DNA from 2 places in the Kitasatospora sp. NPDC053057 genome. Region 1 is predicted to be linked to the other one. Evidence: riboswitches for the same ligand, from Rfam matches in the RefSeq annotation. Region 1 holds a riboswitch; the other holds the start of a gene.

Region 1 (15,572 bases):
GCCTTCGCGTTGCTCTCCATCCCGTTCGTGGCCTTCTGCATCAGGGAGACCAAGGGCCGCGCCCTGGAGGAGATGGGCTGAGCGACCGCCCCCGCACACCCACGCCGCACGCGGCCCGACCCACCGAGAGGAAACCATGCCTGACCAGGGCGGCTCCCGGCAGAACGTCAGCTTCCCGAGCAACGGCCGCACCGCGCACGGGTACCTGGCCCGCCCTCCGCAGGGGGTCGGCCCCGGCCTGGTGGTGGTGCAGGAGTGGTGGGGGCTCACCTCGCACATCGCTGACATGGCCGACCGCTTCGCCGCCGAGGGGTTCACCGCCCTCGCCCCCGACCTGTTCGGCGGCGCCACCGCCCACGACGGCGCCGAGGCCGCCCGGCTCAAGCGCGAACTCCCGGTCGAGCAGGCCGTCGAGGACCTCTCCGGCGCCGTCGACTTCCTGCTCTCCCTGGACGGCGTGGTCGGCGACGCGGTCGGCGCGGTCGGCTTCTGCATGGGCGGCGGCTTCGCCCTGGTGCTGGCTGCCCGGGCCGGCGACCGGGTCGCCGCCGCGGTCCCGTTCTACGGCCTCCCGCCCGACCCGGACTTCGACTACCGCGGCCTGACCGCCCACGTCCTCGGCCACTTCGGCGAACTCGACCGTTCGAACCCGATGACCGCCGTGGACGAGGCCGCGATCCGGATCGGCGAGGCCACCGACGTCCGCCCCGAGATCCACTTCTACCCGGCCGGGCACGCCTTCATGAACGACGAGAACCCGCTCGGCACCTACGACGCGCTCCAGGCCCGGGTCGCCTGGCAGCGCACCCTCACCTTCCTCCGGGGGCACCTGGGCTGACGCCCCGCCCGGCCGGAACCGGCCCGAAATCCAGATGACACCTGTACGAACTCCGGCGATAGTCACTGGGTGCCGACCCCACACCCCCGCCGTCTCGCCTGGGCGAGCCGCAACTTCCGCATCCAGACCGCCGCCACCGTGGTCAGCGGCCTCGGTAACGCCGGCGCCCCCATCGCCACCGCCTTCGCCGTCCTCGGCAATGGCGGCACCACCGCCGAGGTCGGCTACGTCACCGCCGCCCGGCTGCTGCCCACCGTCCTGCTCCTGGTGGTCGGCGGGACCCTCGCCGACCGGCTGCCGCGCCACCGCATCATGGTCGCCGCCAACCTGTTCAGCGCCGCCGCCCAGGCCGTCCTGGCCGTCCTGGTCCTGGCCGGGAACGTCCAGCTGTGGCAGCTGCTGGTGCTCTCCGCCGCCGGCGGCGCCGGTTACGCCCTCTACTCCCCGGCCGCCGGCGGCATGATCATGCAGGCCGTTCCCCAGGAGCACGCCAACCGGGCCTTCTCGGTCTTCCGGATGGGCCAGAACGCCTCGCAGATCGGCGGCGCCGCCCTCGGCGGAGGGCTCACCGCCGCCTTCGGCCCCGGCTGGGTGCTCGCCCTGGACGCCCTGTGCTTCATGGTCGCCGCCGCCCTGCGCTTCGTCCTGGAGCCCGAGTCCGCCCCCGCCCCCTCCGGCGGCAGCATGCTGCGCGACCTGCGCGAGGGCTGGCGGGAGTTCTCCTCCCGCCGCTGGCTCTGGGTGATCGTGTCGCAGTTCGCCGTCCTGGTCGCCTGCATCAACGCGGTCGAGTCGGTGTACGGGCCGGCCGTGGCCGACGAGCGGCTCGGCGGCGCGGGTGCCTGGGGCCTGGCGATGTCCGCCTACGGGGTCGGGCTGGTGGTCACCGGTCTGCTGATGGCGCGTTGGCGCCCCCGCCGGATCCTGCTGGTCGGCAACTGGGGCGTGTTCCTGTTCGGCGTCCCCGCCCTCGCCCTGGCCCTCGAAGCCCCGCTGCCGCTGCTGATCGCCGCGATGTTCCTGTCCGGGGTGGGCGTCACCGTCTTCGCCGTCAACTGGATGGTCGCGCTCCAGCAGGAGATACCGGAGGGGATGTTCTCCCGGGTCACCGCGTACGACGAGCTCGGCTCCTACTCGCTGGCCCCGGTCGGCACCGCGCTGGCCGGCCCGGCGGCCGTCGCGCTCGGCCTGTCCGGCGCGCTCTGGGCCTGCGCCGCGCTGTGCCTGGTGCTCAGCGCCGTCGTCCTGGTCGACCCGCAGGTCCGCCGGCTCTCCCGCCGCGACCCGCAGCGAAGCACCCCGGACGCACCGGTGTCCGCCGTCGAGCCCGCGCCCGCGCCGTGAGCGCCCTGTGCGCCCCGCGTGCGCCCGCCGACGAGCAACCACCGGTACGCGTGGTTCGTCCGACCAGGTAGGAAACACCATCCACCTGGGGGGACCACCGGTGCCTAAGCCACTGCTGTTCCTGGACGTCGACGGGGTGCTGAACCCGGTCTGTCCACATCCGGACGCCGGGTTCGACTCCCACACCCTGCTCGGCTACGCCGTCCTGCTCACCGCCAAGCACGGCGCCTGGCTGCGCGAACTCGCCGGAACGTACGAGCTGGCCTGGGCCACCACCTGGGAGGAGCACGCCAACACCCACATCGCCCCGGCGATCGGCCTGGACCCGCTCCCCTTCGTCCGCTTCACCGGGGACGTCCCCCAGCCCGGCGACCCGCGCGTCCCGCTGATGGAGCTGTTCTCCGCCCGCAAGTGGGCCCCGCTGCTGCGCTACGCCGAGGGCCGCCCCTTCGCCTGGGTGGACGACGTCATCCCCTCCCGGCTGGTCCGCCGGTCCCTCTGGCGCCGCGACCGGTTGCTGCTGCCGATCGACCCCGGTCAGGGCCTGGAGCGCCGGCACGTCGAGCGCCTGCTGGCCCGCCCGCCGCGCAGCCAGTCGCTGCCGGGATCGCAGGTCAGGAGGTCGGCAGCCAGCTGACGTGCCCGGCGAGCAGCGCGTACCCGACGAAGGCCACCGTGTCGATCAGCGCGTGCGCCGCCACCAGCGGCATCACCCGCCCCCAGCGCCGGTACAGCAGGCAGAACACCGCCCCCATCACCATGTTGCCGACCAGCCCGCCGACCCCCTGGTACAGGTGGTACGAGCCGCGCAGCACTGAGCTGGCCACCACCGCGGCCGGCCAGGACCACCCCCGCTGCCCCAGCCGGCGCAGCAGGTAGCCGAGGACGACGACCTCCTCGAGGATCGCGTTCTGCCAGGCCGAGAGCACCAGCACCGGCACCCGCCACCACACGTCCGGCAGTCCCGAGGGCGCCACGGTCAGGTTGTACCCGGCCGCCTGCGAGGCCAGGTACAGCGCCAGCCCGGAGCCGCCGATCGCCGCCGCGACGCCCGCGCCCCGGCCGAGGTCGCGCAGCTTCTCCCGCAGGTCGAAGCCCAGCACCCGCAGCGCGGCGCCCTCGCGCGCCAGCAGGTAGCCGACCAGCACCACCGGCATCAGCCCGCGCCCGATGTAGTACAGCTGCCACACCAGGTCCAGCCAGGGCCGCCCGGGCGCGCGCGAGCCGTTCAGCGTGGCGACCTGCTGGCCGAGCTGGAGCGGTTCGGTGAGCGAGCCCGCGAAGCTGATCAGCGCGCTGATCCCGCTGGCCCCGAGAGAGAGGCCGAGGACGATCAGCAGTTCCACGCCGAGCAGCCGTCGGGTGGGCTCCGCGGTCTCCGGCACGGCCGGGCGGGTTGTCACGGGTGCTCCATCGAACGGATGCTCCATCGAACGGGTGATGGCTCCGGCGGTCGGCCGACGACCGGAGCGATCATCCTGACACAGTGGGCGGACCCCTCGGCCGACCGGCCAACCCCTCAGCCGACCGGCCAGGTGTGCACCGGCTCGCCGCCCCGCATGTGCTCGGCGTAGCGCCTGGTCATCGCGGCGAGCGCGGCCGGGCGGTCCATCCCGTACTGCTCGCGCAGCCGGTGGAAGGTCGCGCTCTGCCAGGCGGCGCCGTTGGTGCGGCGCAGGCAGCGCTGCTCGATGATCCCCAGGTAGCGGTCCCGGTCGGCCGGCTCCACGCCCCACTCGTCCAGCCCCTGGTGGGCCATCGGCAGCAGCTCATTGAGGACCAGGTCGACCGCCGACACCGTCTGCAGCCCGCCGCCGCGGCCCGCCCGGCCGGGGCGCGGCCACTGGAACACCGCGTCGATGCCGTACCGGGCGCCCTGCCGGAAGTTCTCGTCCGCCCGCTCGAACGGCAGCCGGGTCCAGACCGGCCGGGGCTGCTCGGCGAGCACCCGCACCAGCCCGTAGTAGAAGGCGGCGTTGGCCAGGGTGTCGGCCACCGTCGGCCCGGCCGGCAGCGCCCGGTTCTCCACCCGCAGGTGGGCGACCCCGCCGGCGACGTCGTACACCGGCCGGTTCCAGCGGTAGATGGTGCCGTTGTGCAGCCGCATCTCGGCGAGCCGGGGCGCACCGCCGGAGGCGAGCACCTTCAGCGGGTCCTCGTCGTCGCAGATCGGGAGCAGCGCCGGGAAGTAGCGCAGGTTCTCCTCGAACAGGTCGTACGCCGAGTCCACCCAGCGCTCGCCGAACCAGGTGATCGGCCGCACGCCCTGGGCCTTGAGCTCCGCCGAACGGGTGTCACAGGCCTGCTGGAAGAGCACCGGACGGGTCTCCCGCCACAGCTCCCGCCCGAACAGGAACGGGGAGTTGGCGCCGAGCGCGAGCTGCGGGCCACAGATCGCCTGGGCGGCGTTCCACACCGAGGAGAACCGCTCCGGGGTCACCTGGAGGTGCAGCTGCAGCGAGGTCGCGGCGGCCTCGGCCACCATGGTGATGGACTCCAGCTGGAGGTGTTCGACGCCCTCGATGTCCAGCGCGATGTCCTCCCCCCGGGCGGCCAGGATCTGGTCGCTGAGCAAGCTGTACCGCTGGTTGTGGCTCATCGCGTCGAGCCCGGTGTGGTCGTGCTCCAGGGTCGGCAGGATGCCCACCATGACGATCCGGGCGCCGGCCTCGGCCGCCTGCCGGTCCGCATAGCGCAGCCCGGTGTCGATCTCCTCGCGCAGCTCCTCGAAGACGTGCCCGCACAGCCGGTGCGGCACGATGTTCACCTCGATGTTGAACTGGCCCAGCTCGGTCTGGAAGTCGCTGGAGCCGATCGCGCTCAGCACCTGGGCGTTGCGCATCACCGGCAGGCCCTGCTCGTCGGCCAGGTTGAGCTCGATCTCCAGGCCCATCACCGCCCGCGGCCGGTCGAAGCGGTCCTCGCGGAGCATCCGCCCGAGCGCGTCCAGACAGGCCTGGAGCTTGAGCCGGTACTGCTGCCGGTCCGCCAGATCCGCCCGAGTCGCCACGACCTTCTCGCCCACGGTCCCCTCCTCCTGAGACACCCGGCCGGTCGACCGTGCCAGCATCATGCCCACCTCGAAGATCGATACCCGAATGCGTGTACTGGCTTGCAATGCAAGGCAACTGACGGAGATTCAGACCATCTGCAGACTTGCTCGGCGCCACGGCCTGTGATAAACAGATCACCCTGCGCATTTGTTCGATGAGTTCGCTGAGTTCGCACTGCGCTCCGGCCGGTCCGTTCCCGCCCCCCGTCCCTCGTCGAGGGCGGCGACCGCGCCGGCGCCGCGATCCTGCACAACCGGACAAGGCGGGGCCCCGTCACCGAAGACGCGCCGCGCCGCGCCGGTATGCCGCATTCGCACGCCGATCTCGCTTGGAGAGGCGGACCCCGCCATGACCCTGCAGACCCCCCAGCCCCCACCGAGCGCCCTGCGCGCGGTCCTGGCCGCGCTCGACTCGGAGACCGCACTGCGCCAGCCCGCCGCCGCAGCGCTTCGTCATCCGACCGGTCCACTGCTCCCCGCGCACCCGCTCGCGGTGCACGTCCTGGACGGCCCCCACCCAGAACTGCCCGCCGCCCGTCGGACCGGCTGGCGCTTCCTGATCAAGGACGGCCCGGAGGTGGCCGCCGCCGCCGAGGTGGTGCAGAGCGCGGAGGGCCACACCTTCTCCCACTTCACCGCCGGCCCGTACCTCTCCTCCACCGTCCGGGCGCTGCGCGAGGCCTGGCAGCTCGCCCAGGGCTCCCGCTCCCGCTGCCAGCCCCGGCTGCTCACCTTCCCGGGCCAGTACGCCACCGCGCTCTGGCTCCACAGCCCGGACGCAGGCCCCTCCGCCGACCTGCTGATCCCGCTGGCCCCGGCCCCGCTCGGCGTCACCGCGCACCGCGCCTACCCGGCCGCCGAGCTGCTCCCGCTGCTCGCCCGCGCCCCGCTCGCCGGACCGCCGCTGCTGCTCGGCTCCTCCTGACCCGAGGAGCCGACGCTCCACACCGGCCGCCGGGCACGTCGCCCGGCGGCCCTTCGCCGTGCGCTCCGACACCCCCGGACGGCCTCACCCGAACGGCTACCACCCGGACGGGCCACCCGCCATGGCCCCACCGGGTCATGCCCCGGCTGACCCGGCGGTGCACTTTTCCCCTCGGGCCCCACCTGAACGGGTGATCTCTACCCGGGAGTTGTGGCGCATGTCACGAAATCGCTGCGCGCGCGTCCGCGGATGCCGACACTGGGAACCAGCGTGGAAGGACCACCTGTCCTACCCACTTGAGCGCCGGTCAACACCTGGTCGGCGCGCGGACAGGATCCGACCACCGCGGCGGCTCCGGACGGCTCGACCTCCGGGGACCGCACCACGGGGAGGATCGCAGAGCGAAGCGAGGGTACGCGTATGTGCCAGCACCGTCCTGAGTGCCCGACGGCCGAGTCCGAGGACCGCGAAGCGGCCGTGCCGGTGGCCTGCCACCCGGAGCAGGGCTGGAGCCTGCTCTGCAACGGCGTCGTCCTGTTCGAGGACACCGGAGAGCTGCTGCCCGACGGCCGGGTGATCGCCCCGCGCCGCCCGGTCGCCCACGCGGCCTGAGCCCGCGCGGCCCGAACCCGTACGGCCGGAACCGTACGGCCCGGGGCAGCCCGGCCGGGGCAGCCGCCGACCCGACCACACGAAGCGCGATGCAAGGCGCAACACAAAAGGGCAGGGCCCCAGCGGAAACGTTCCGCCGGGGCTCTGCCTCATCCCCGTCCGATCAGGATCAGACGCCGTACTCGTCCAGCGGCGGGCAGGAGCAGACCAGGTTGCGGTCGCCGTACGCACCGTCGATCCGGCTCACCGGCGGCCAGTACTTGTCCGCCGGGTTCACGCCCGCCGGGAAGACCGCCTCCTGCCGCGAGTAGCCGTGCGCCCAGTCGCCGGCCAGCGTGGCGGCGGTGTGCGGGGCGTTGCGCAGCGGGTTGTCGTCGGCCGCCCACTCGCCCGAGCCGACCTTGTCGATCTCGCCGCGGATCTCGATCATCGCGTCGCAGAACCGGTCGATCTCGTGCAGGTCCTCCGACTCGGTCGGCTCGATCATCAGCGTGCCGGCCACCGGGAAGGACATCGTCGGCGCGTGGAAGCCGTAGTCGATCAGGCGCTTGGCGATGTCGTCCACTGTCACGCCCGTCTCCTTGGTCAGCGGGCGCAGGTCGATGATGCACTCGTGCGCGACCAGCCCGCCCGGGCCGGTGTAGAGCACCGGGAAGTGCGGGGCCAGGCGCTTGGCGATGTAGTTGGCGTTCAGCACCGCGACCTGGGTCGCGTGCTTGAGGCCCTCGCCGCCCATCAGCCGGACGTACGCCCAGGAGATCGGCAGGATCGCCGCCGAGCCCCACGGCGCGGCCGAGATCGGGCCGACACCGGTGGCCGGGCCGGCCTCCTCCTGCAGCGGGTGGTTCGGCAGGTACGGCGCCAGGTGGGCGCGCACCGCGACCGGGCCGACGCCCGGGCCGCCGCCGCCGTGCGGGATGCAGAAGGTCTTGTGCAGGTTGAGGTGCGAGACGTCCGCGCCGAACTTGCCCGGCTTGGCCAGGCCGACCAGGGCGTTCAGGTTGGCGCCGTCCACGTAGACCTGGCCGCCGGCCTCGTGCACCAGGGCGCAGATGTCGGTGATCTGGGTCTCGTACACGCCGTGGGTCGACGGGTAGGTGACCATCAGCACCGAGAGGTTGTCGCGGTGCTGCTCGATCTTGGCCTTCAGATCCTCGACGTCCACGTCGCCGTCGACCAGGGTCTTCACCACGACCACGCGCATGCCGGCCATCACCGCGGAGGCGGCGTTGGTGCCGTGCGCCGAGGACGGGATCAGGCAGACGTCGCGCTGGGTGTCGCCGTTGGCGTGGTGGTAGGCGCGGACGGCCAGCAGGCCGGCCAGCTCGCCCTGGGAGCCCGCGTTCGGCTGGATCGAGACGGCGTCGTAGCCGGTGACCTCGACCAGTTGCTGCTCCAGGTGGCGGATCAGGGTCAGGAAGCCCGCGACCTGGTCGACCGGCGCGAAGGGGTGCAGCTGACCGAACTCCGGCCAGGTCACCGCCTCCATCTCGGTGGTGGCGTTGAGCTTCATGGTGCAGGAGCCCAGCGGGATCATGCCGCGGTCCAGCGCGTAGTCGCGGTCCGACAGGCGGCGCAGGTAGCGCAGCATGGCGGTCTCCGAGCGGTGGCTGTGGAAGACCGGGTGGGTCAGGTACTCGTCCTCGCGCAGCAGCGCGGCCGGCAGCGCGTCGGCGGCCTCGGCGACCTCGACCGCGGGGACGCCGAACGCGGCCCAGACACCGGCCAGGTGCTCGCGGGTGGTGGTCTCGTCGGTGGAGACCGAGACCCGGTCCTCGCCGTCCTGGTACACGTTGATGCCGTTGGCGCGGGCGGCGGCCGCGATCTCGGCGGCGCGGCCGGGGACGACGGCGGTGACGGTGTCGAAGAACTCGCCGTGCAGCAGCTCGACGCCGCCGGCCCGCAGGCCCTCGGCGAGAGCGGCGGCGTAGCGGTGGGTGCGGCGGGCGATGTCGGCCAGGCCGTCCGGGCCGTGGTAGACGGCGTACATCGAGGCCATCACGGCGAGCAGCACCTGGGCGGTGCAGATGTTGCTGGTGGCCTTCTCGCGGCGGATGTGCTGCTCGCGGGTCTGCAGCGCCAGGCGGTAGGCGCGGTTGCCGTCGGCGTCGACGGAGACGCCGACCAGGCGGCCGGGCAGCGAGCGGGCGTACTCGGCACGCACCGACAGGTAGCCGGCGTGCGGGCCGCCGAAGCCCATCGGCACGCCGAAGCGCTGCGAGGTGCCGCAGGCGATGTCGGCGCCGAGCGAGCCCGGGGACTTGAGCAGGGTGAGCGCCAGCAGGTCGGCGGCGACGGCGACGATCGCGCCCAGCCCGTGCGCCTGCTCGATCACCGGGGCGAGGTCGCGGACCACACCGGTGGCGCCCGGGTACTGCAGCAGCACACCGAAGACGCCGCGCTCGGCGATCTCGGCCGGGATGCCCTCGGACAGGTCGGCGACGACGACCTCGACACCGGTCGGCACGGCCCGGGTGTTGATCACCGCGATGGTCTGCGGCAGGGTCTCGGCGTCGACCAGGAAGACGCCGCCCTTGACCTTGGTGACGCGGCGGGCCAGCGCCATCGCCTCGGCGGCCGCGGTGCCCTCGTCCAGCAGCGACGAGCCGGAGGTGGGCAGGCCGGTCAGGTCGGAGACCAGGGTCTGGAAGTTGAGCAGCGCCTCCAGGCGGCCCTGCGAGATCTCCGGCTGGTACGGGGTGTAGGCGGTGTACCAGGCCGGGTTCTCCATGACGTTGCGCAGGATCACCGGCGGGGTGAAGGTGCCGTAGTAGCCCAGGCCGATCATCGGCTGGAGCACCTGGTTGCGGTCGGCCAGCTCGCGCAGCTCGGCGAGGACCTGGGCCTCGCTGCGGCCCGCGGGCAGGTCCAGGGCGGTGATGGAGCGGATGGCCTCGGGAACGGCCGTGGCGGCGAGCTCGTCCAGCGAGCCGTAGCCGACGGACGCCAGCATCTTCTCCTGCGCGGCGGCGTCGGGGCCGATGTGGCGGTTCTCGAAGGGGCTGGCCAGCTCAAGCTCGGTGAGGGTCGAGGCGCTGATGGGGCGTCCCGCGTTCGGCTGGGCGTTCATGGTGGTCGAGGCCTCCTGGTCACGGACCGGCGGGGGTACGCACGCCGGCCGGCCAACGCCGCTGCGGAACAGCGGACCGGCCTGGGCGGACGGACCCGAAAGGCCTCCCCCTCTGTCATCGGGACCTGAGAGCTTCGCCCGCACGGCGCGCTGTGGCGCTCCGTCGGCTTGCACCGTCGGTGAGGGTGGTGATCGCCGGCTCCCGCGCCGACGGTCCTGCCCTGCTTTCCAGAGTGACCTATCCCGCACGGTACGGATGCCTGAGAGATTCCGGGGAGGAGTTGCTCCTTCGGCGCCCCGACCAGCGGTTTTCGCTGTCGGGGACTCTCCCGAGCGGGCTCGGCGGTCGCCGCCCAGGGTACCAGCGGGAGGCCTTCCGATCACGGGTGCGTCGGGTCACTTGAGGTCTACGCGCGTCCCCCGGACGGCCCACCGCCGCCCCGTCCGGCCGCACCCCGCTCGCGTGCGTCCGATTCATGCCTTTTGGTGTGAAGTGGCGGACGGGACGGGTGCTCCGGTCGCCGATCTGCGGGAGTTCCGCAGGCGCAGCGCACTGGAGGAAAGCGTGCAGACCGACATCGACCCTCGCGACCTCATCGGCCACAAGGCGGTCGACCGCAACGGTGACAAGATCGGCACGGTCGACGAGGTGTACCTGGACGACGCCACCGGGCAGCCGGAGTGGGCGGCCGTCCGCACCGGCATCTTCGGCCGGGACGCCTTCGTCCCGCTCACCACGAGCGAGTTCTCCGGCGACGAGCTCCGGGTGCCCTACGACAAGTCCCTGGTCAAGGACTCGCCCGACTTCGGAGTGGGCCAGCACCTGTCGCCCGCCCAGGAGCTCCAGCTCTACCGCTACTACGGCCTCGACACCTCGCCGGACGGCCGCCCGACCGCCGGGGAGCCCGGCCGGGCCGCCCAGCCCGACCTCGACTTCGGGACCACGTCGGCCACCCCGGCCGCCAAACCGCTCGCCTTCCACGCCCCCGAACCCGGCCCGACGACCACCGCCACCACCACCACTGCCACGGAGGCCCACGTGCAAACCCTCAGCACCCCCGCCCCGGCCCCCACCCACGCCTTCGAGCCGAAGCCGCATTCCGCCCCGACCTCGACCGCCCCGACCTCGACCCCGACCGCCCCGACCTCGACCCCGGCCGACACCGCCGACGCCTCCGCCCCCAGCGACCCGGTCGAGATCACCTGCCGCGAGGAGCGGCTGGACATCACCACCGAGTGGCACGTCCTGGGCACCGCGAAGCTGCGCAAGTACGTGACCAGCGAGCAGGTCGAGCGCCGCATCCCGGTGGTCCGCGAGCGGGTCCGGGTGGAGCGGATTCCGGTCACTGACGCCGAGCGCGCCTCGCTGACCAAGAAGGGGATCGCCGAGGCGGTGGAAGTGGTCACGCTCCGTGAGGAGCGGCCGGTGGTCCGCAAGTACTTGGCCGCGATCGAGCGGGTCCGCCTGGTGGTCGAGCGGTACACCGAGGAGGAGGTGGTCCGAGACGAGCTCCGCCGCGAAAACGTCGAGGTCTGCGACAACACCCCCACCGTCGCCACCACGCCGAACTCGACGAACGGTTCGATGACCCCGCCCGCCGACGGCTCCCGCCCCTCCGCCCTCCGCCCCCTGGTCTGATCTCGTCACCCGACAGCTCTGCCCAAGGGCCCCGGACCAGGTCCGGGGCCCTTGCCGTGCCCGCGATCCCCCGGTCCGCCGCAGGCGAACCCTTCACCTTTGCCAAACCTTAACCGCTCGATATTTGACAGTCTGAAGTATCTACCGGCAGAGTTACTTCAGTTCATTCACTATGTACGGGAGGAAGCAACCGTGAGTGAGGCACCCCAGCCCACCATCGCGGCCGAGAAGCAGAGCAACGCCCGGGTCCTGCCGGCCCTCATCCTGGCGATGCTGTCGTTCAGCGTGGTACAGACCGCGGTCGTCCCGATCCTGCCCTCGCTGGCCAAGGAACTTGACGTCTCCGGCTCCAACATCACCTGGCTGATGACGGCCAACCTGCTGTCCGCCGCCGTGCTGACTCCCCTGCTGGGCCGCTTCGGCGACCTCCGGGGCCGTAAGCCCATGCTGCTGATCTCGCTGGCCGGTCTGGTCGCCGGTTCGGCCCTGGCGGTCAGCACCCACTCCTTCACCTGGCTGGTCGTCGCCCGCGTCCTGCAGGGCGCCGGCGGTGGCGTGATGCCGCTGGCGATCAGCATCGTCCGCGACGAGCTGCCCAAGCAGAAGGTGACCGGCGGCGTCGCCGCCATCAGCGCCTCGATGGGCGTCGGCTCCGGCCTCGGCCTGGTCGCGACCGGCCTGCTGCTGGAGCACTGGAACTACAAGTCGATCTTCTGGATGGGCCTGATCTTCGGCCTGATCGCGGTCGCCCTGGTCGCCTTCCGTGTCCCGACCGACCCGGTGACCGACAAGGAGGGCGGCGCCGACCCGCTCGGTGCCATCACCCTGGCCGCCTGGCTCTCCGCCCTGCTGGTCGCGGTCAGCCAGGGCAACCACTGGGGCTGGACCTCCACCAAGACGCTCGGCCTGTTCGCCGTCGCCGCCGTGGTGGCCCTGGTCTGGGGCGTCATCGAGACCAAGGTCTCGCACCCGCTGGTCGACCTGAAGATGATGTCCCGCCCGGCCGTGGCCTTCACCAACCTGTCCGGCCTGCTCATCGGCTTCGGCATGTACGGCTCGTTCATGGTCATCAGCAACTTCGCCCAGACCCCGGAGAAGCTGGCCCACTACGGCTTCACCGCGACCGTCCTGCACGCCGGTGTGATGCTGCTGCCGTCCGCCATCGGCTCGATGGTGGCCGCCCCGGTCGGCGCCCTGCTGATCGCCCGCCGCGGCCCGCGCCTGCCGCTGGTCCTCGGTGGCGTCCTGGGTGCGATCTCGATGGCCTACCTGGCCCTGCGGCACAGCCACGAGGGCGACATCTACACCGCCTCCGCCATCTTCGGCCTCGGCATCGGCCTCGCCTTCGCCGCGATGCCGGCCTTCATCAACGGCGCCGTCCCGGTCGAGCAGAGCGGCATCGCCAACGGCATGAACTCCGTGCTGCGCACCGTCGGTGGCGCGATCGGCACCGCCGTGATGACCGCCATCCTGACCGGCGACACCATGAAGTTCCCGATCAAGCTCCCCGTGGTGCTGCCCACCCTGGACGCCTACAAGCACGCGTTCTGGACCACGGCCGTCGTCTGCGTCATCGCCGGCGCCGTCCCCTTCCTGATCCGCGGCGTCAAGACGGCCACCACCGTCGCCGGCGGCTCGGCCCGGCAGGACTCCAGCCCCGAGCTGGCCAAGACCGACGCCTGACGAGGCGTCCGGCCCGCGCGCTCAGGGACAGGACGCGCGGGCCCGGTCTCCACTCGGTCGCGAGGGCATCACGACCGTCCGGAGCCCGGCACGGTATGCGGCCCCACCCGGTACTTCCACCGGGTGGGGCCGTTCCGCGTTCCGGGCCCCTTCCCCCGGTTCAGGCCCCTTCCTCGCCGGGTTCCTCGGCCTTGCGCAGCGGCAGCGGCCGGGCCGGCTCCAGCGCCGGATCGTCCACCGCGAAGGTCCGCACCCGCCCCGGCCCGCTCCACGGCGTCTCGAACCGCACGGTCACCCGCCCGACCCCGCTGCCCTGCACCCAGCCCGGCCCCAACTCGGCGTGGTGGACGTCCTGTCCGGGCATCCAGCGGCGCACCACCGGCTCCTCCGGCTCCTCCTCGGCCTCCGCCGCCTCGACCGCCTCGGCGTGCTCCGCCGCCTCCTCCCGCAGCGCCTGCGCGAACAGGTCCTCCTGGGTGTAGTCGGCGAGTTGGGCCACGCCCACCCCGAGCAGCCGGACCCCACCGGTGATGTCCACCTGCTCGGCGAGGCGCCGCGCCGTCGCGGTGATCACCGCCTCGTCGTCGGTCGGCCCGCCCAGGGTCTCCGAGCGGGTCAGCGTCGAGAAGTCGAACCGCCGGACCTTGAGCACCACCGTCCGCCCCGAGCGCCCGGCCGCCCGCAGCCGCCGCACGCAGCGGCCGGCCAGCGCCTCCACCTCGCGCAGCACCCGGTCCCGGTCGGCCAGGTCCACCTCGTAGGTGTCCTCCACCGAGACCGACTTGGCGTCCTGATCGGCCACCACCGGCCGCTCGTCCAGCCCTATCGACATCTGGAAGATCCCGGCGCCGTGCGCCCGCCCGAGCAACTGGACCAGCTCCGCCTCCCCCGCCTCCGCCAGATCGGCCACCGTGATCAGCCCGGCCCGCCGCAGCACCTGCTCGGTGGCCGGCCCGATCCCGGGCAGCGCCCGGACCGGCATCGGGCCGAGCACCGCCCGCTCCTGCCCCGGCTCGATCAGCACCAGCCCGTCCGGCTTGGCCTGCTCCGAGGCGATCTTCGCCATCAGCTTGGAGCCCGCCGCCCCCACCGAGCCGGTCAGCCCGGTGAGCCGCTGGATGTCCGCCCGCAGGTCCTCCGCCAGGGCGAGCACCAGACGCTCCCCGGTCTCGTGGTCCGTCTCCGCCAGCACCGGGCCGTACGGACCGGCCTCCAGGTCGACGAAGGCCTCGTCCAGGCTCAGCGGCTGCACCAGCGGCGACAGCTCGCGCAGCAGTCCCATCACGATCTCGCTGTTCTGCCGGTACGCCTCGAAGCGCCCGGTCAGGAAGGCCGCGTTCGGGCACAGCCGCCGCGCCTGCGCCATCGGCATCGCCGAGTGCACCCCGAACTTCCGCGCCTCGTACGAGGCCGTGGAGACCACCCCGCGCCCGCCGAGCCCGCCGACGATCACCGGCTTCCCGCGCAGGCTGGGCTTGGCCGCCTGCTCCACCGCCGCGAAGAAGGCGTCCATGTCGAGGTGGATGATGCTCGGCAGAGATCGCACCCGCCGATCATCGCGCACGGGTCCGACAGTGCGTACGACCCCGGCCGACGCCCCGCGCCCGGCGCTACTGCTTCGCGGCCTCCGCCAGCGCCTTCGGGATGCCGTCCTCCTTGGGCCCGAGGAACACCGGGTCCGGCCGCAGCCAGACGTTCACCGCCGCCTTGCCCGCCCCGGCGACCTCCCGCAGCCCGCCGTACAGCCAGGTGGTGTCGTGCGGCTCCGGCACGCCGACCGCGTACGAGCGGATCCCCGCCGCCTCGCACAGCGCCAGCGCCCGCCGGACGTGGAAGTCCTGGCTGACCAGCACCGCGCGGTCCACCCCGAAGATCCGGTGCGCCCGGGTGCAGGAGTTCCAGGTGTCGAAGCCCGCGTAGTCCCGGACCACCCGGTCCCCCGGAACCCCGTGCTCGGTCAGGTACCGGTACATCGCGTCCGGCTCGTCGTACTCGATCCGCCCGTTGTCCCCGGTCACCAGGATGGCCTTCACCTTGCCCTCGCGGTACAGGTCCAGGGCCGCCACCAGCCGGTGCTCCAGGTACGGCGATGGCCTGCCCTGGTCCAGCCCGGCGCCGAAGACCACCGCCACCGACGCCGACGGCGCGCTCTCCACCGTGCCCACCCGGTCTCCCGCCGCGAGCCACAGCCAGGCGCTCGGCGCCAGCGCCAGCGAACACAGCAGCGTCGTCACCTGGAACACCCTGCGCTGCGTCCGGCGCTCCCGCAGTCGCGCCCGCAGCCCCCCGGCCCGACGCCGCAGCAACTCCGATATCCCGGTGCCGGCCTCCACGTGCCCCTCCCTCGATCGCTTCACCAGGCAACACGACGAGGCCGTGGCCCGGAACGGTTCCCCGTCCCGGGCCACG
Region 2 (15,572 bases), on a different contig from region 1:
TCGTCGATCATCTTGTTGACGGCCGGGTCGTTCAGCTGGGCCAGGTTGCTGTTGCCGGACGGCTTGATCGCGCGGCCGTCGACGATCTGCTGCAGGAAGCCGTAGCCGGTCGGCCAGTCGGCGCCCCACTGCATCATCATCAGACCGATGTTGTGGTCCTGGGTGTACTGCGGGGCACCGGCCGAGTCGGTCAGGTACTTGCCCTGCGGGAACTGCTGGATCTCGACGTTGATGCCGATGCTCTTCAGCTGCGCCTGGATCTGGGTGGCTGCGGCGACCTCGGTCGCGCGCTCGGTGCGGGCGGTCAGGACGGTGCTGAAGCCGCCGTCCTTGCCGCAGGCCTTCAGGGAGTCCTTGGCCTTGGCCTGGTCACCCTTGTTGTCCTTGGTCTCGTACAGGTTGAAGTCCTGGTGGCCCGGGATGTCCGGCGGGAGCACGGTGTTGGCCACCTGCCCGCGGATCGGGCCGCCGAGCGCGGTCTGCACCGCGACCTTGTCGATCGCGTACTGGACGGCCTTGCGGCAGTCGATGTTGTCGAACGGCGCGACCTTGGTGTTGATCGCCATGTAGACCAGGCGGCCGCCGTAGGCGTTGTCGGTCTTGGCCTTGAGCTTCGGGTCGCGCAGGATCTGCGCCTGGGTCTGCGGGTCGACGCCGCCGCCCACCAGGTCGACCTGGGCGTTGCCGGCCAGCAGGTCCTTGTCGATGGTGGCCTGGTCGATGTTCATCTTGAGCACGATCTTGTCCGCCAGCTGCTTGCGGATCGGGTCGGTGCTCTTGTCCCAGTTGGTGTTCGGCACCAGGACGGCCTGCTTGCCGTCCTCGTAGGTCTCGAACTTATAGGCGCCCGAGGCCACGATGTGCTTCACGTAGTCGGCACCGGTGTCCTTGGCCTGCGGGACCGGCACGGTCTGCGGGGCGCTGACCAGGTAGTCGAAGTCGGCGAAGGGGTGCTGCAGGTGGAAGACGATCGTGGTGTCGTCCGGGGTCTCGATCGACTTCAGGTCGCCGGTCTTGTCCTTGTACGGGCCCTGGTACGGCGTCGGGTTGTCGACCAGCAGGTCGTGGAAGTACGTCGGGCCGTTGGAGTTCACCTCGGGCGCGTAGTTCGAGCGCTCCACGGCGTACTTGACGTCCTTGGAGGTGATCGGGGTGCCGTCGTCGTACTTCAGGCCGGCACGCAGCTTGTACGTCCAGGTCAGGCCGTCCGCGCTGGGCTGGCCCATCGACTCGGCGAGGTCCGGGACCAGCTTGTTGCCGTCCGCGCCGGCGGCCGGGTTGAAGGTGGTCAGCGGACGACCGTACAGGCGCGAGAAGTTGTAGATGTACGCGTAGTAGGTGTTGCCCGGGTCGAGGGAGTCCGGGGTGCCCTTCATCTCGTAGGTGACCGTCCCGCCCTTCTTGTCCGAGGCGTTGACGATCTGCTTGGTGGCCGCGTCGGCACCGCCGCCGCTCGCGTTGCTTGAGCCGGAGGAGGACGAGCTGTCGCTGCTCTTCGAGCTGGACGAGCAGCCGGTGACGACCAGGACCGCGGCGGCGGCCGCGGCGGTCAGCGCGACGGTACGGGACCTACGCATGGGTGAGATCAACCCCTTGAGGTGTGGAGGAGGGAGGGTACTGACGCGGAGTCAGTTGCTCTTGGGATCGAGGGCGTCACGCAGCCCGTCGCCGAGCAGGTTGAACGCGAGCACGGTGATGAAGATCGCCAGGCCGGGGACCACCATGTACTGGGGGTCCACCTGGTAGTAGTTCTTCGCGTCGGCGAGCATGCCGCCCCAGGAGGACTGCGGGGGCTGGATGCCGACGCCGAGGAAGCTCAGGCCGGCCTCGAAGAGGATGTTGGTCGGGATCAGCAGGGTCGAGTAGACCAGGATCGGGCCGACCAGGTTCGGCAGCAGCTCCTTGAACAGGATGAACGGGCCGCGGGCGCCGAGGCTGCGGGCCGCGTGGACGAACTCCCGCTCGCGCAGCGAGAGGGTCTGTCCGCGCACGATCCGGCCCATGTAGGGCCAGTTGAAGAAGCCGATCACGAAGATCAGCACCATGATGTGCAGCGGGAGGCCGTGCAGGCCGAACGCGCCGCCCTGGAGCGAGGCGGAGATCGCGATGGCGAACAGCAGCAGCGGGAACGCCAGGAAGACGTCCATCAACCGGCTGATCACGGTGTCCACCCAGCCGCCGTAGTAGCCGGCCATCACGCCGAGCACGGTGCCGAGGGTGTTGGACAGCACGGTCGCGCCGAAGGCGACCAGCAGGGAGACCCAGGAGCCGTCGACCACGCGGGCGAGCAGGTCACGGCCCTGCAGCGGGTCGATTCCGAGCGGGTGGTCCCCGCTCATCCCGCCCCAGTCGCCGAGCGGGAGTCCACCGAGGTCGGCGTCCAGCAGGTCGGTGTTCGGCTGGTCGGGGTCGAGCCCGAACAGGGACTCCAACGGCCCGGCCAGCAGGGCCAGCAGGATCAGCAGGATCACCACGATGCCGCCGGCGACGGCGGCCTTGTCCCGCTTGAAGCGGGTCCAGGCGATCCGACCGAGGGAGCGGCCCTCGATCGTCTTGGCCGGGCTCGGGGAGGCGGGTGCCTCGGGTTCGTTCCCGGCGGTTGTCATGGGTGCGGTCATGGTCAGTTGGTCCCCTCGCCGACGGTGGCCGGCCCACGGGTGCCGGGCGCCGGTTCGGCGGTACGGCTGCGGACGTGCGGAGGTGCTAGGAGCAGGTGTTCGCGGCAGTACGTCGTGCACGGGTACTGCCTCCACGCGGGATGGGCGTCGCGTGGATCGAGCGGTCGGCGTGCGCGTTCACCTTCGTGGGGTTTCCAGTACGCGCGATGCGTTGCGCAGAACTCTCTGCCATCCGAACTGGCTTGCGCCAGCCCTGACAACCGACAGATGCCCAACTGTGATCTGCCCGCATGCATCTCCCCGATCTTCGGCATATCCCTCTTCACGCGGGTGTAACTGCCATGTCAAGATGTGCTGGCGCCAAGAGCGGAAAATTCGTCCCGAAAGCACCGAAGCCGACCTGATCAGGGATCAAGTCGGCATCGGTGCAAAGGTTCTAACAAGAACCGATTCTGGCAATCAGCGGCCCGGGTATCCGGGCCACGGCGACTGGGGCTGCTGCCCCCAGCCCGGCGCGGGCGGCTGGGTGCCGTACGCGTAACCGGGCATCGACTGCCCCGGAATCGGCCGGCCCGGCATCGACTGCCCCGGGTACGGCGGCGGCACCGACGGGTACGGGCCCGTCGCCGGGCGGCCGGCCTCCCGGTCGAAGAACGGCCGCGCGTTGGCGCGCATCCACAGCGCCACCGGGTCGTACTCGTCCGCCATCGCCACCGTGGACACCGCGAGCCCCTCCGGGGCCACCGCGATCGCCCGCTGCATCAGCGCCCGCACCGCCTCCACCGCCGGCGGCGAACTCTCGTACAGGTCAAGACCGATCGCCAGGTACGGCTCCCCCACCGACGGCTGCACCCAGGCCCGGCGCAGCGCCCGGACCGCGCGCACCTCGCCCGCCTGCCGCTCCAGCAGCGCGAAGAACTGCTGGGCGTTCACCTGCGGCTCGCTCAGCTTCAACGGACCGGCCGGCAGCCGGTCCAGGCCCGCGGCGATCCGCCGCAGGTCCGCCCACGGCACCCCGACCCCGCCACCCGGCGCGTGCGGATTGAGCCACAGGCCCCAGCGGGTGCGGTACAGCGAAGCGGCGATCTCCCGCCCGGAGATGACCTCGTGGGCCCGCGCCCAGCCGGAGGCCGTCAGCTGCTCGGACGAGGTGACGGCCGGCGCGTAGCCGTGACCGCTGATCTCCATGTTCCCGTACTGGGCGTCCGGACTGCCCGGGCTGCCGTGCCACAGCAGCATCAAGACCTGGCCCTCGGCCAGCGCGTGCAGCAGCCGCTCGTACGCGTCCCAGCGCTCCGGCGCGACCTCGCGCAGGGCCTGCTCCAACGCGCCCGGATCCGCGCCCGGGCGCCCGGCCGGTGCCTGGCCCCAGGGCCCCGGCACCCCGCCCGCTCCCGTTCCCGCACTCATGCGCCCACCTCGCCGCGCCTCTTTCCTGAACCCGCCGGCCCGTCAGCCGCCTGCACGCACCCTATGGCGCGGCACCGGCCGCCGCCACGGCGACGTGCCTGTGAAGCGTCCCCGCTCACGCCCGCGAGTAGAAGGGCATGACCCGGGTCAGCAGCCACTCGACCACCGGGTCGTCGGCGAGGTCGAGCAGCACGAGGTGGACGCCGCCCGGCAGCGGCGCGGTTCCCAGCGCCCGCCCGAGCGCCTCGTTCACCGCCCCCGGGTCGGCCGGGGCCACCGGATCCAGCTGGACGCCCACGAACATCACGGTCGGCTCGCCCTCGACGCTGGCCAGCGCCCGGCGCGCGGTCAGCACTCCCGGCAGGGCCGACAGTTCGGCCCGGCAGGCGGCCAGGAAGTGCTCCGGGTCCTCGCCCGGCACCGGCTCGCGCAGCGCCACCCGGCCGCCGGTCGGCGCCTCGGGCTGCTGCTCCCACCGGTCCTCCCGCGGGCCCCGGCGCAGCTCGGCCACGCCCTGCGGCGGCACCGGGATGCCCACCGCCGCCTCCGGGTTGACCGCGATGCCCACGCCCAGCGGCAGCCCGCGGGCGAACTCCCAGGCCGGGGCGATCGCGAAGGCCATCCCCGGCGCCTGCTGCAGGAACACCTCCTGCGAGGAGAACACCGGCACGTACGGGGCCCCGGCCAGCTCGATGGTCGGCAGGTCCAGCGACTGTCCGTTCGGGTCGCCCCCGGCCGGCAGCGGGATCCACACCTGGCTGCGGGCCAGCACCTCGATCACCCGCGGCGTCGCCCCCGGGTCGCCCAGCGCGGCCGTCAGCACCTGCTCCAGCTCGTTCGCCGGCCACGCGCCGCCCGACGGCGCCGCCTGCGGCCCGTCCCACCCCTGCTGCTCCACCGGGTACTCCATGCGCTGCCGATCCGCCCTCGTGCCGGGTCGGCCGCCCACTGCTGCGCCGACGCGGAGAAGTTTAGGGCTCGTGTTCGCCGTGACCGGGTCCCCTCTCCCCTCCTTCGCGCGGACGTGCCATGATGTGCGCGTCCGACGGCATGCGCCGCGGGCCCCCACAACTCCACACCGGCCGCTCGAACCCGCGCGGGAGAGCCCGGAGTGCCCCCCAGGGGGCACGGCCGGCGCCGAAGGAGCAAGTCCTCCCCGGAATCTCTCAGGCCCCCCTACCGCGCGGGTTAGGCACATCTGGAAAGCGGCGCACGGCCCTGTCGCGCGCCCACCCACGGTGCAAGCCGCCGTCCTGTCCCCGATGCTGGAACCAGCTGATGCTGGTAGCAGCTGCGGGCAGGTGGGCGGTGAAGCTCTCAGGTTCGACGACAGATGGGGAGACCCACGCCGCCGCATGCCCGCGCGCAGGGTCGGTCCCCGTGCGGGTCCGGTTCCGGCGCGCGCACCCCTGAGTGCCCCGACCGAGGAGTTCCTGGCCATGTCGTCCCTCCGCCTGACCGCGCTCGACGCGCTGCACCGCGCCCTCGGCGCGACCATGACCGACTTCGCCGGCTGGGACATGCCGCTGCGCTACGGCAGCGAGCGCGAGGAGCACCTCGCCGTCCGCACCAAGGCCGGCCTGTTCGACCTCTCGCACATGGGCGAGATCACCGTCACCGGCCCGCAGGCCGGCGAGATGCTGGACCACGCCCTGGTCGGCTTCGTCTCCGCGCTCGGCGTGCTGCGCGCCCGCTACACCATGATCTGCGCCGAGGACGGCGGGATCCTGGACGACCTGATCGTCTACCGCCTGCGCGAGGACGCCTTCCTGGTCGTCGCCAACGCCTCCAACGCCCAGCTGGTGCTGGACGAGCTGATCGCCCGCGCCAAGGGCTTCGACGCCGTCGTCACCGACGACCGCGACACCTACGCGCTGATCGCCGTCCAGGGCCCGGAGGCCACCGGCATCCTGGCGAAGACCACCGACGCCGACCTGCCCGGCCTGAAGTACTACGCGATCCTCCCGGCCAAGGTGGCCGGCAAGGACGTGCTGCTGGCCCGCACCGGCTACACCGGCGAGGACGGCTTCGAGATCTTCTGCCACCCGGTCGACGCCGAGCCCGTCTGGCAGGCGCTGACCGCCGCGGGCGAGGGCCACGGCCTGGTCCCGTGCGGCCTGTCCTGCCGCGACACGCTGCGCCTGGAGGCGGGCATGCCGCTGTACGGGCACGAGCTGTCCACCGACCTGACCCCGTTCGACGCGGGCCTGGGCCGGGTCGTCCGCTTCGACAAGACCACCAACGAGGGCGCGTTCGTCGGCCGCAAGGCGCTGGAGCAGGCCGCCGCCGCGGCCGAGACCAACCCCCCGAAGGTGCTGGTCGGCCTGGTCTCCGAGGGCAAGCGCGTGCCGCGCGCCGAGTACACGGTGGTCTCCGCCGACGGCGACCCGATCGGCCGGATCACCTCGGGCGCGCCGTCCCCGACGCTGGGGCAGCCGATCGCGATGGCCTACGTCGACGCGGCCCACGCCGCCCCGGGCACCACCGTCGCGGTGGACGTGCGCGGCAAGCACGAGCCCGTCCAGGTCGTGGCGCTGCCGTTCTACAAGCGCGCCCGCTGAGGCCTGCGGGCCCGCCGAGTTTCCCGTTCACGCACGTCGGAGCCGTCCGTGCGGCGGCCCGCTGCGTCGTCCCCGCTTCCCATCCTGGAGAATGACGCCATGAGCAACCCCCAGCACCTGCAGTACACCAAGGAGCACGAGTGGCTGACCGCCGCCGTGGACGGTGTCTCCACGATCGGCATCACCAAGCACGCCGCCGACGCGCTCGGTGACATCGTCTACGTGCAGCTGCCCGAGGTCGGCGACACCGTGACCGCCGGCGAGACCTGTGGCGAGCTGGAGTCGACCAAGTCGGTCAGCGACCTGTTCTCCCCGGTGACCGGCGAGGTCGTCGAGGTCAACCAGGACGTCCTGGACGACAACGCCCTCGTCAACAGCGCCCCCTTCGAGGGCGGCTGGCTGTTCAAGGTCAAGGTCGAGGCCACCGACACGCTGCTCAGCGCCGCCGAGTACGACGCGCTCACCCACGCCCAGGGCTGAGCCACCCGCCGGGACGGGCCGCCGTGCCGCGGTCCGTCCCGATCCGCCGTCCCTCCGCTCTCCTCCTCCCGGGAAGACCACACCATGACGGTTCTCAACCAGTCCCTGCACGCCCTCGACCCGGAGATCGCCGCCGCGGTCGACGCCGAGCTGCACCGCCAGCAGACCACCCTGGAGATGATCGCCTCCGAGAACTTCGCCCCGGTGGCGGTCATGGAGGCCCAGGGCTCGGTGCTCACCAACAAGTACGCCGAGGGTTACCCCGGCCGCCGGTACTACGGCGGTTGCGAGCACGTCGACGTGGTCGAGCAGATCGCGATCGACCGGGTCAAGGCCCTGTTCGGCGCCGAGCACGCCAACGTCCAGCCGCACTCCGGCGCGCAGGCCAACGCCGCCGCGATGTTCGCGCTGATCCAGCCGGGCGACACCATCCTGGGCCTGAACCTGGCCCACGGCGGTCACCTGACCCACGGCATGAAGATCAACTTCTCCGGCAAGCTCTACAACGTGGTCGCGTACCACGTCGACGAGAAGACCGGCCAGGTCGACATGGCCGAGGTCGAGCGCCTGGCCAAGGAGCACCAGCCGAAGCTGATCATCGCCGGCTGGTCCGCCTACCCGCGCCAGCTGGACTTCGCCGAGTTCCGCCGGGTCGCCGACGAGGTCGGCGCGCTGCTCATGGTGGACATGGCACACTTCGCCGGCCTGGTGGCCGCGGGCCTGCACCCGAACCCGGTGCCGTACGCGGACGTGGTCACCACCACCACCCACAAGACCCTGGGCGGCCCCCGCGGCGGCGTCATCCTGTCCAAGGCCGAGTGGGCGAAGAAGATCAACTCCGCGGTCTTCCCCGGCCAGCAGGGCGGTCCGCTGGAGCACGTGATCGCGGGCAAGGCCGTCGCCTTCAAGGTCGCCGCCTCGGAGGAGTTCAAGGAGCGCCAGCAGCGCACCCTGGAGGGCGCCAGGATCCTCGCCGAGCGTCTGCTGCAGGCCGACGTCGCCGAGGCCGGCGCCTCCGTGCTGTCCGGCGGCACCGACGTCCACCTGGTCCTGGTCGACCTGCGCAACAGCCAGCTCGACGGCCAGCAGGCGGAGGACCGGCTGCACGAGGTCGGCATCACCGTCAACCGCAACGCCATCCCGAACGACCCGCGCCCGCCGATGGTCACCTCCGGCCTGCGCATCGGCACCCCGGCCCTGGCCACCCGCGGCTTCCAGGCCGAGGACTTCCGCGAGGTCGCCGACATCATCGCCGAGGCGCTCAAGCCCGCCTTCGACGAGACCGTCGCCGCCGCGCTGAAGGCCCGGGTCACCGCCCTGGCCGAGAAGTACCCGCTCTACCCGAACCTGGCCGGCCAGGAGTGATCCCGTTCGGGATGAGGTGACCGGCCTCACCCCGCCGGTGTACCGGGGACCCCGGGGCACCGCGCACACTGGACAGTGCGCGCGGTGCCCCGTCCCGTGTCATCCCCTGCCCGCAAGTCCTTCCACGAGACCAGACAAGGACGTCCTCCGTGGCCATCAGCGTCTTCGACCTCTTCTCCATCGGCATCGGCCCGTCGAGCTCCCACACCGTCGGCCCGATGCGCGCGGCCCGGATGTTCGCCCGCCGGCTGCGCTCCGAAGGCCTGCTGGACCGGGTCACCGGCGTGCGCGCCGAGCTGTACGGCTCGCTGGGCGCCACCGGCCACGGCCACGGCACCCCGAAGGCCGTCCTGCTGGGCCTGGAGAACAACTCCCCCCGCACCGTCGACGTCGACCAGGCGGACAAGGACGTCGAGCGGATCACCGCCGAGAAGCGGCTCAGCCTGCTCGGTGAGCACCCCATCGACTTCGACCCCGACACCCAGCTGATCCTGCACCGGCGCCGCTCGCTGCCGTACCACGCCAACGGGATGACCCTGTGGGCGTTCGCGGCGGACGGCTCGACGCTGCTGGAGAAGACCTACTACTCGGTCGGCGGCGGCTTCGTCGTGGACGAGGACGCGATCGGCGCGGACCGGGTCAAGCCCGACGACACGGCGCTGCGCTACCCCTTCCGCACCGGCGAGGAGCTACTGCGGCTCACCCGGGAGACCGGGCTGTCGATCTCCGGCCTGATGCTGGAGAACGAGAAGGCCTGGCGCAGCGAGGAGGAGATCCGGACCGGGCTGCTGGAGATCTGGTCCGTGATGCAGGAGTGCGTGCGGGCCGGCATGACCCGTGAGGGCATCCTGCCGGGCGGGCTGAAGGTCCGCCGCCGGGCCGCCGCGGCCGCGCGGGCGCTGCGCGCCGAGGGGATCGGGCCGGCCAACGCGATGGAGTGGGTGACCCTCTACGCGATGGCGGTCAACGAGGAGAACGCCTCCGGCCGCCGGGTGGTCACCGCGCCGACCAACGGCGCGGCCGGGATCATCCCCGCCACCCTGCACTACTACCTGAACTTCATCCCGGGCGCCGACGACGACGGCATCGTCCGCTTCCTGCTCGCGGCCGGCGCCATCGGCATGCTGTTCAAGGAGAACGCCTCCATCTCCGGCGCCGAGGTCGGGTGCCAGGGCGAGGTCGGCTCCGCCTGCTCGATGGCCGCGGGCGGCCTCGCCGAGGTCCTCGGCGGCACCCCCGAGCAGGTCGAGAACGCCGCCGAGATCGGCATCGAGCACAACCTCGGCCTCACCTGCGACCCGGTCGGCGGCCTGGTCCAGATCCCCTGCATCGAGCGCAACGGCATGGCGTCGGTCAAGGCCGTCACCGCGGCCCGGATGGCGCTGCGCGGCGACGGGCGCCACCACGTCTCGCTGGACAAGGCGATCAAGACGATGAAGGAGACCGGGGCCGACATGAAGATCAAGTACAAGGAGACCTCGCGCGGCGGCCTCGCCGTGAACGTCATCGAGTGCTGATCGCGGCGGCCTGACGGCCCGGCCCCCGGGTGGAGCCCCCTTGGGTTCCAAGGGAACTCCACCCGGGGGCTTTCGCACGCCTGCGGTCCGGGGCCGCGGCCGGTCAGCTCCGTACCGCCGCTTCCCCCGTCGGCGTGCCGGCTCCCTGCCGCTCGGGGCTCCGGCCCGGGCCCTCGGCCGGGCTCCGGCTCGGCCGGGCCAGGCAGGCGACCGCCGTCGCCACCGCCGCCAGGGCGACGCCCCCGGCCACCGTGCCGTGCAGCCCGCTGGTGACCGCCGTGCCGACGGCGTCCCGGACGGCCGAGGGCAGCCCCGCCAGCGAGGCCGGGGTGAGCCCGCCGCCGCCGGTCAGGTGGGCGGCCTCGGCCGGGCTCAGCCGCGCCCCCAGCGAGGCCGTCAGCCGCGCCGTGTAGACCGCGCCGAGGGCGGCCATCCCGAGCGACCCGCCGATGCTGCGCAGCAGGGTCACCACGCCCATCGCCGCGCCCATGTCCTCGCGCGGCACGGCGGCCATCGAGGTCAGCATGGTGCTCTGCATCAGCAGTCCGATGCCGACCCCGGCGACCGCGGTGAGCCCGGAGGCCAGCGCCACCGGCGTGTCCGTCCCCAGGAGCAGCAGGAGCGCCGACCCGGCCAGTGCCAGCACCCCGCCCAGCAGCGGGTAGCGCCGCTCGCCGCCGGGCCGGCCCATCAGCCGGGCGGTGACCAGCTGGGTGCCCATCATGCCGAGCATCAGCGGCAGCAGGAGCAGCCCGCCGGTGGTCGGTGACAAGCCCTGGACGAGCTGGAGGTACTGCGGCAGGTATCCGATCAGGGCGAGCATGACCGCGCCGGTGAGGAAGCCCAGCACCTGGGACACCGTGAAGTTGCGGTTGCGGAACAGCGCGGGCGGGATCAGCGGCCCGGCGGCGCGCAGTTCGGTCCGGACGAAGAGGGCCAGCGCGGCGATCGCGACCGCTCCCGTCCCGAGGATCAGCGGCGAGGTCCAGGCGTACAGCGTCCCGCCCCAGCTGCTGACCAGGGTGAGCCCGAGGATGCCGGTGGTCAGCAGGGCGACCCCGGCCCAGTCGAAGGGGGCGCGGACCCGCTCGGCCTTCCGCAGCCGCACCCCGGCGCCGACCGCGAGCAGGGCGAACACGCCGACCGGCAGGTTGACGTAGAAGGCCCAGCGCCAGCTGAGCCGGTCGGTGAGGAAGCCGCCGAGCAGCGGCCCGCCGACGAACGCGATCGGCATCAGCACGCCGACCACCGACTGCACCCGGCCCCGGTCGGAGGCGGGCACGAGCACCCCGATCACCGAGAGCGCGCCGACCATCAGCCCGCCCGCGCCGACCCCCTGGAGCGCCCGGAAGGCGATCAACTGGCCCATGGTCTGGGAGAGTCCGGACAGCATCGAGCCGACCAGGAACACCGCGACGGCCCACTGGTACGCGCCCTTGCGCCCGTACAGGTCGCCGAGCCGGCCCCACAGCGGGGTGGCGGCGGCGGAGGTGAGCAGATAGGCGGTGACCGCCCAGGCGAGGTGTTCCAGTCCGCCGAGGTCGCCGACGATGGTCGGCAGCGCGGTGCCGATGATCTGGCCGTCGAGGGCCGAGAGGAAGATGCCGAGCATCAGCCCGAGCACGCCGAGCAGCGGCGGCTTGGGGCGGTCGTCGATCGGCTCCGTGGTCATGGCCGTTCCCCCTTTCCCGGGCTCAGGCGGCGAACGGGCGGGTCTGCCGGGCGTCCCGCAACGCGTGGGCCCACCAGGACAGTTGGTCGAGCATGGTCTTGGCGGCGGCGTCGGCGGCCGGGTCGCGCGGCTTGCCGTCGGCGTCGAAGGCCTGCGCGGCGCCGTGGAAGCTGACCGTGTTGCGGATCGTCACGCTGTTCAACTCGGCCATCACCACGCGCAGTTGCTCGACCGCCCGGAGGCCGCCGGAGAGTCCGCCGTAGGAGACGAAGCCGACCGGCTTGCCGTGCCACTGCTGGTTGTGCCAGTCGATGGCGTTCTTCAGCGGGGCCGGGAAGCTGTGGTTGTACTCGGGCGTGACGAAGACGAAGGCGTCGGCGGCCGCCAGCCGGGGCGATACGGCGGCGAGCAACTCGCTTTCTTCTGGTGGCAGTTCACCGCCGAAGGACGGGAAGACGGTGGGCAGCGGGGTGGCGGCCAGGTCGACCAGGTCGGCGGTCATGTCGCCGCGGGCGTCGAGGTGGTCGAGCAGCCAGTCGGCGACGACCGGACCGAAGCGGCCGGTGCGGGTGCTGCCGAGGACGACCGCGACCTGCAGATTCTGCTCCGTGGACATGGATGTTCCCCCTCCGGGACGATGTGTACGCCGTATCGGCTGGATACAACGTACACACGACTGTGTACGGCGTCCACTTCCGAGATACGCCGTACACACGAGTGGTACGGTGGAGATCCGCAGCCGGAAGGAGCCCGCCCCCATGCCCGCCCAGCAGGCCCCCACCGGGGACAACAACACCGGGGACAACGTCGGGGACAACAACGCCGGAGCCGACGACCGCGACAAGCCGCAGCCCTCACTCTGGGAGCGGCTCGACCGCCCGTCCCCCGCGCCGCGCACCACCCTGACCCCGCACCGGATCGCCGAGGCCGCGGTCGCCCTCGCCGACGCCGAGGGCCTGGACGCCGTCACCATGCGCCGCCTCGCCACCGCCCTCGGCGTGGCCCCGATGGCCGCCTACCGGTACGTCTCCGGCAAGGACGAACTCATCGACCTGATGGTCGACTTCGTGTACGGGCAGCTCCCCCTGGACACCCCCGCCGCCGGCTGGCGCGAGGCCATGCACTCACTCGCCGTCCATCTGCGCGCGATGAGCCTGGCCCACCCCTGGATCACCCGGGCGGCCACCCCGTTCTCCCTCGGCCCCAACCAACTCGCCGTCCCCGAGCGGGCGTTCGCCGCCCTCGCCGAACGCGGCCTGGACGCCGACACCACCATGGCGATCTTCCGCACCGTCGCCATCTACGTCCACGGCTCGTCCGCCACCGAGGTCGCCCTCCAGGACCTGCGCCGCGCCCGTGGCTGGTCCGACGGCGACGAGACCCGCGCCGGCCTGGCCCCCCGGATGACCTACCTGATGGGCACCGGCCGCTACCCCGCCTACCAGCGGTACATGGAGCAGGCCACCCGCAAGGACGACCCCGACTGGCACTTCACGACCGGGCTCGACTGCGTCCTCGACGGCATCGCCGTCCACTTCGGCATCTGAGCGGCCCCTATGCCTCCAGACGGGCGGCAACGGCGGCCAGCCGGCCCATCGCCCGGGCCACCCCGAGGCCGTCCATGTAGTCGCGGACATGCGCCAGTTGCCCGGCGCGGGCCCGCAGCACCAGCAGGCCAGGGAGAGTGAACTCCTTGCCCGTGGAGGCGACCGTGCCGATCACCAGCTGTTCGACCGTGAGCACCTCGGGATCAGCCCCCGGGTGGACCGCGACCTCCCGGATCTCCTGCGGCCGGGCCTCACTCGCCCCCCAGGCGGCCCGGTAACCGGCCCGGACCTCCTCCCGCCCCCGGTAGCGCTCGGGCATCCCCGGAAACAGGAACGGGAACTCGTGCACTCCGTCCTCGGCGTACAGGTCTGCCAGCGCATCGGCATCCAGGTCGAGCATTGCCCGCCGGTAACGGGCGAGCAGCTCCAGCGGGGTGGGAGTGGCGGAATCGGGCATGGCTTCACGGCTCCTTCGTCGACGGACGGGAACGCCAGGGCCCCTGCGCGGCAATCCACTTGGCCCCCGCGGATCACTCGATCAACCGCACCTTACCCACTGAGCGGCGAGTCTCCTACGGAGAGACAGCCGCCCCGGCGCCGCCGCCCCTCCAGCAGTCGCACCGCCGTCGCAGGGGCCGTGTCCTCCGGTGCCCCGACCGCCACCAGCGCGGCCACGACCCGCTCCACCGACCAGAACCCGGCGCCCTCCAACAGGCGACACCTGCGAGATCTCCGGTTCGTCCACGGCACCCCAGTCAACCAGCCGCCGCTGCGCAGGAAGTCGGCCGGTCCGACTTCCTGCGCGAACCCACGGCGGTGAATGGAGTGTCCCGTTTCACCGGAGTTTGACGGGTCTCACCGAAGTTTGACCGGCCAGTCCTGATCACACAGGGGCCGTCGAACGGTCGGCCCATCAGCGGCGACCGCTAGCGTGCGGCGCAGCCAGGAAACGGGTGACCACGGAGGGCTTCTACTCGCTGATCGACGCCTACGCCGTCGACGACGTCGACGACGACGTCGCCATGATGCGCCCACTGACCGGGAGCGAAGTCCGAAGCTGGGCGCCCAACGGCCGGCCCACGCGCGAACAGTGGGAGGCCGCGCTACCGCAACTCCTGAACCCTGTCGGCCGAGGAATCGGCAGGTGCACGGTGCTGTACCAAGACGGCGAACCAGCAGAGATCGCCTACTGGGGCTGTACCGCGGACTAGATTCAGCACCGGTCAAACTTCGGTGAGATTCGTCAAGCTCCGCTGAGACGGGTCATGGAGCTTCGAGCACCCCGCGGGGCGTGCTGTCGGGGGCCTCTCATAGGCTCTCGACGGCCCGATCGCAGGGCTGAACAGCGGGACGAGGGACGGGGAGCGAGCATGCCGGACGTGACGGACCTGCCGGAGGCGCTGACGCACGGGCCCAGCCGGGAGCACCTGTTGACGGTGGGCCTGCCCGAGAGCGGCGCGTTCCTGGAGTTCGGCGCTCCCGTCTCCTCGCCGACCGGCGGCGGGCGGTGGCTCGTCCTCGGCGAGGCGGCGTACGGCGATTCGGTCGTCCTCGATGGTGCGACCGGCGAGCTGTGGCTCGGTGAGGGGGCCGACCCGGAGGCCGGGGGCGACCTGCTCGCCAGCTCGCTGCCCGCGCTCGTCGCCCTGATCCGCGAGGTCGAGGCGGTCGCGACCGGCGCCGCGGACCCGGATGCCCACGGGGGCCGCCGGGGCGCGGTGGTGGCGGACGCCGTCGTGGCGGCCGCCGAGCAGCGGATGCGGGCGGTCGACGGGCCGCTGTTCGCCCGTACCGCCCGGCCCGCGCACTGGTGCACCGCCCTGCTGGTCGCGTCCCTGGCCTGGGGTGCCCGCCCCGGCGAACCGGGCGGCCCCGCCTACGTCTTCGAACCGGACCTCGTCGCCGACCTCGCCCGGCTGGTCGGCGACGACGGGGGCGTCGTCCGCCGCTACCGAGCCGAGGACCTGCCCGCCGAGCTCACCCACGAGCCGACCCGCCGGCTCCTCGTCGAGGCGGGCCTGCCCCTCGACAGCGAGATGCTCGGCGTCGACCCCGACGAACCGCTCACCACCATGGCCCGGCCCCACTCCGACCGCCTCGCCCTCGCCTACTGGCCGCACGACCTGGTGATCGGGCTCGACGGCGCGACCGGCCGCCTGGAGCTCCCCGACCTGTACGACGCCGGCGACCCGGCGCTCTACCTGCACCGGGACCTCTCCGCCCTGCTCTACGCCCTGTGGACGTACGAGCGGCTGCGCGCCGACTGGGAGCGCTGGGAGTACGGGGACGACGAGGGCGAGGGCGAGGACTGGCAGGTGTTCGACCCGCAGGCACTCCTGCGCGCCGTGGTCGACGAGCTGGTCGAGAGGGTGGACCCGGAAGCATGGGCGACCCCTCGCCAC

The links. Region 1 has a riboswitch for glycine ahead of gcvP (aminomethyl-transferring glycine dehydrogenase). Riboswitches for the same ligand answer to the same signal wherever they lie in the genome.
Positions count from the first base shown of each region.
Region 2: another riboswitch for glycine. It lies ahead of gcvT (glycine cleavage system aminomethyltransferase GcvT); the one in region 1 lies ahead of gcvP (aminomethyl-transferring glycine dehydrogenase).

Region 1 is NZ_JBITZP010000023.1:9,529-25,100, reverse strand. It holds gene ACIG5E_RS23825 (sugar porter family MFS transporter) at 1-81, shown strand, start outside; gene ACIG5E_RS23820 (dienelactone hydrolase family protein) at 137-838, shown strand; gene ACIG5E_RS23815 (MFS transporter) at 908-2,182, shown strand; gene ACIG5E_RS23810 (HAD domain-containing protein) at 2,283-2,819, shown strand; gene ACIG5E_RS23805 (CPBP family intramembrane glutamic endopeptidase) at 2,797-3,585, opposite strand; gene ACIG5E_RS23800 (glutamate--cysteine ligase) at 3,702-5,207, opposite strand; gene ACIG5E_RS23795 (hypothetical protein) at 5,584-6,159, shown strand; gene ACIG5E_RS23790 (DUF5999 family protein) at 6,580-6,771, shown strand; gene gcvP (aminomethyl-transferring glycine dehydrogenase) at 6,941-9,841, opposite strand; glycine riboswitch at 10,080-10,183, opposite strand; partial or broken gene ACIG5E_RS23780 (PRC-barrel domain-containing protein) at 10,407-10,781, shown strand; gene ACIG5E_RS23775 (YsnF/AvaK domain-containing protein) at 10,881-11,480, shown strand; gene ACIG5E_RS23770 (MFS transporter) at 11,673-13,163, shown strand; gene ACIG5E_RS23765 (DNA polymerase IV) at 13,324-14,709, opposite strand; gene ACIG5E_RS23760 (vancomycin high temperature exclusion protein) at 14,774-15,496, opposite strand.
Region 2 is NZ_JBITZP010000006.1:46,146-61,717, forward strand. It holds gene ACIG5E_RS09130 (ABC transporter substrate-binding protein) at 1-1,577, opposite strand, end outside; gene ACIG5E_RS09135 (ABC transporter permease) at 1,629-2,618, opposite strand; gene ACIG5E_RS09140 (enhanced serine sensitivity protein SseB C-terminal domain-containing protein) at 3,078-4,028, opposite strand; gene ACIG5E_RS09145 (enhanced serine sensitivity protein SseB C-terminal domain-containing protein) at 4,144-4,938, opposite strand; glycine riboswitch at 5,116-5,220, shown strand; gene gcvT (glycine cleavage system aminomethyltransferase GcvT) at 5,468-6,589, shown strand; gene gcvH (glycine cleavage system protein GcvH) at 6,689-7,069, shown strand; gene glyA (serine hydroxymethyltransferase) at 7,154-8,434, shown strand; gene ACIG5E_RS09165 (L-serine ammonia-lyase) at 8,584-9,951, shown strand; gene ACIG5E_RS09170 (DHA2 family efflux MFS transporter permease subunit) at 10,055-11,623, opposite strand; gene ACIG5E_RS09175 (NADPH-dependent FMN reductase) at 11,646-12,239, opposite strand; gene ACIG5E_RS09180 (TetR/AcrR family transcriptional regulator) at 12,382-13,170, shown strand; gene ACIG5E_RS09185 (nuclear transport factor 2 family protein) at 13,178-13,627, opposite strand; gene ACIG5E_RS09190 (hypothetical protein) at 14,124-14,381, shown strand; gene ACIG5E_RS09195 (SUKH-4 family immunity protein) at 14,541-15,572, shown strand, end outside.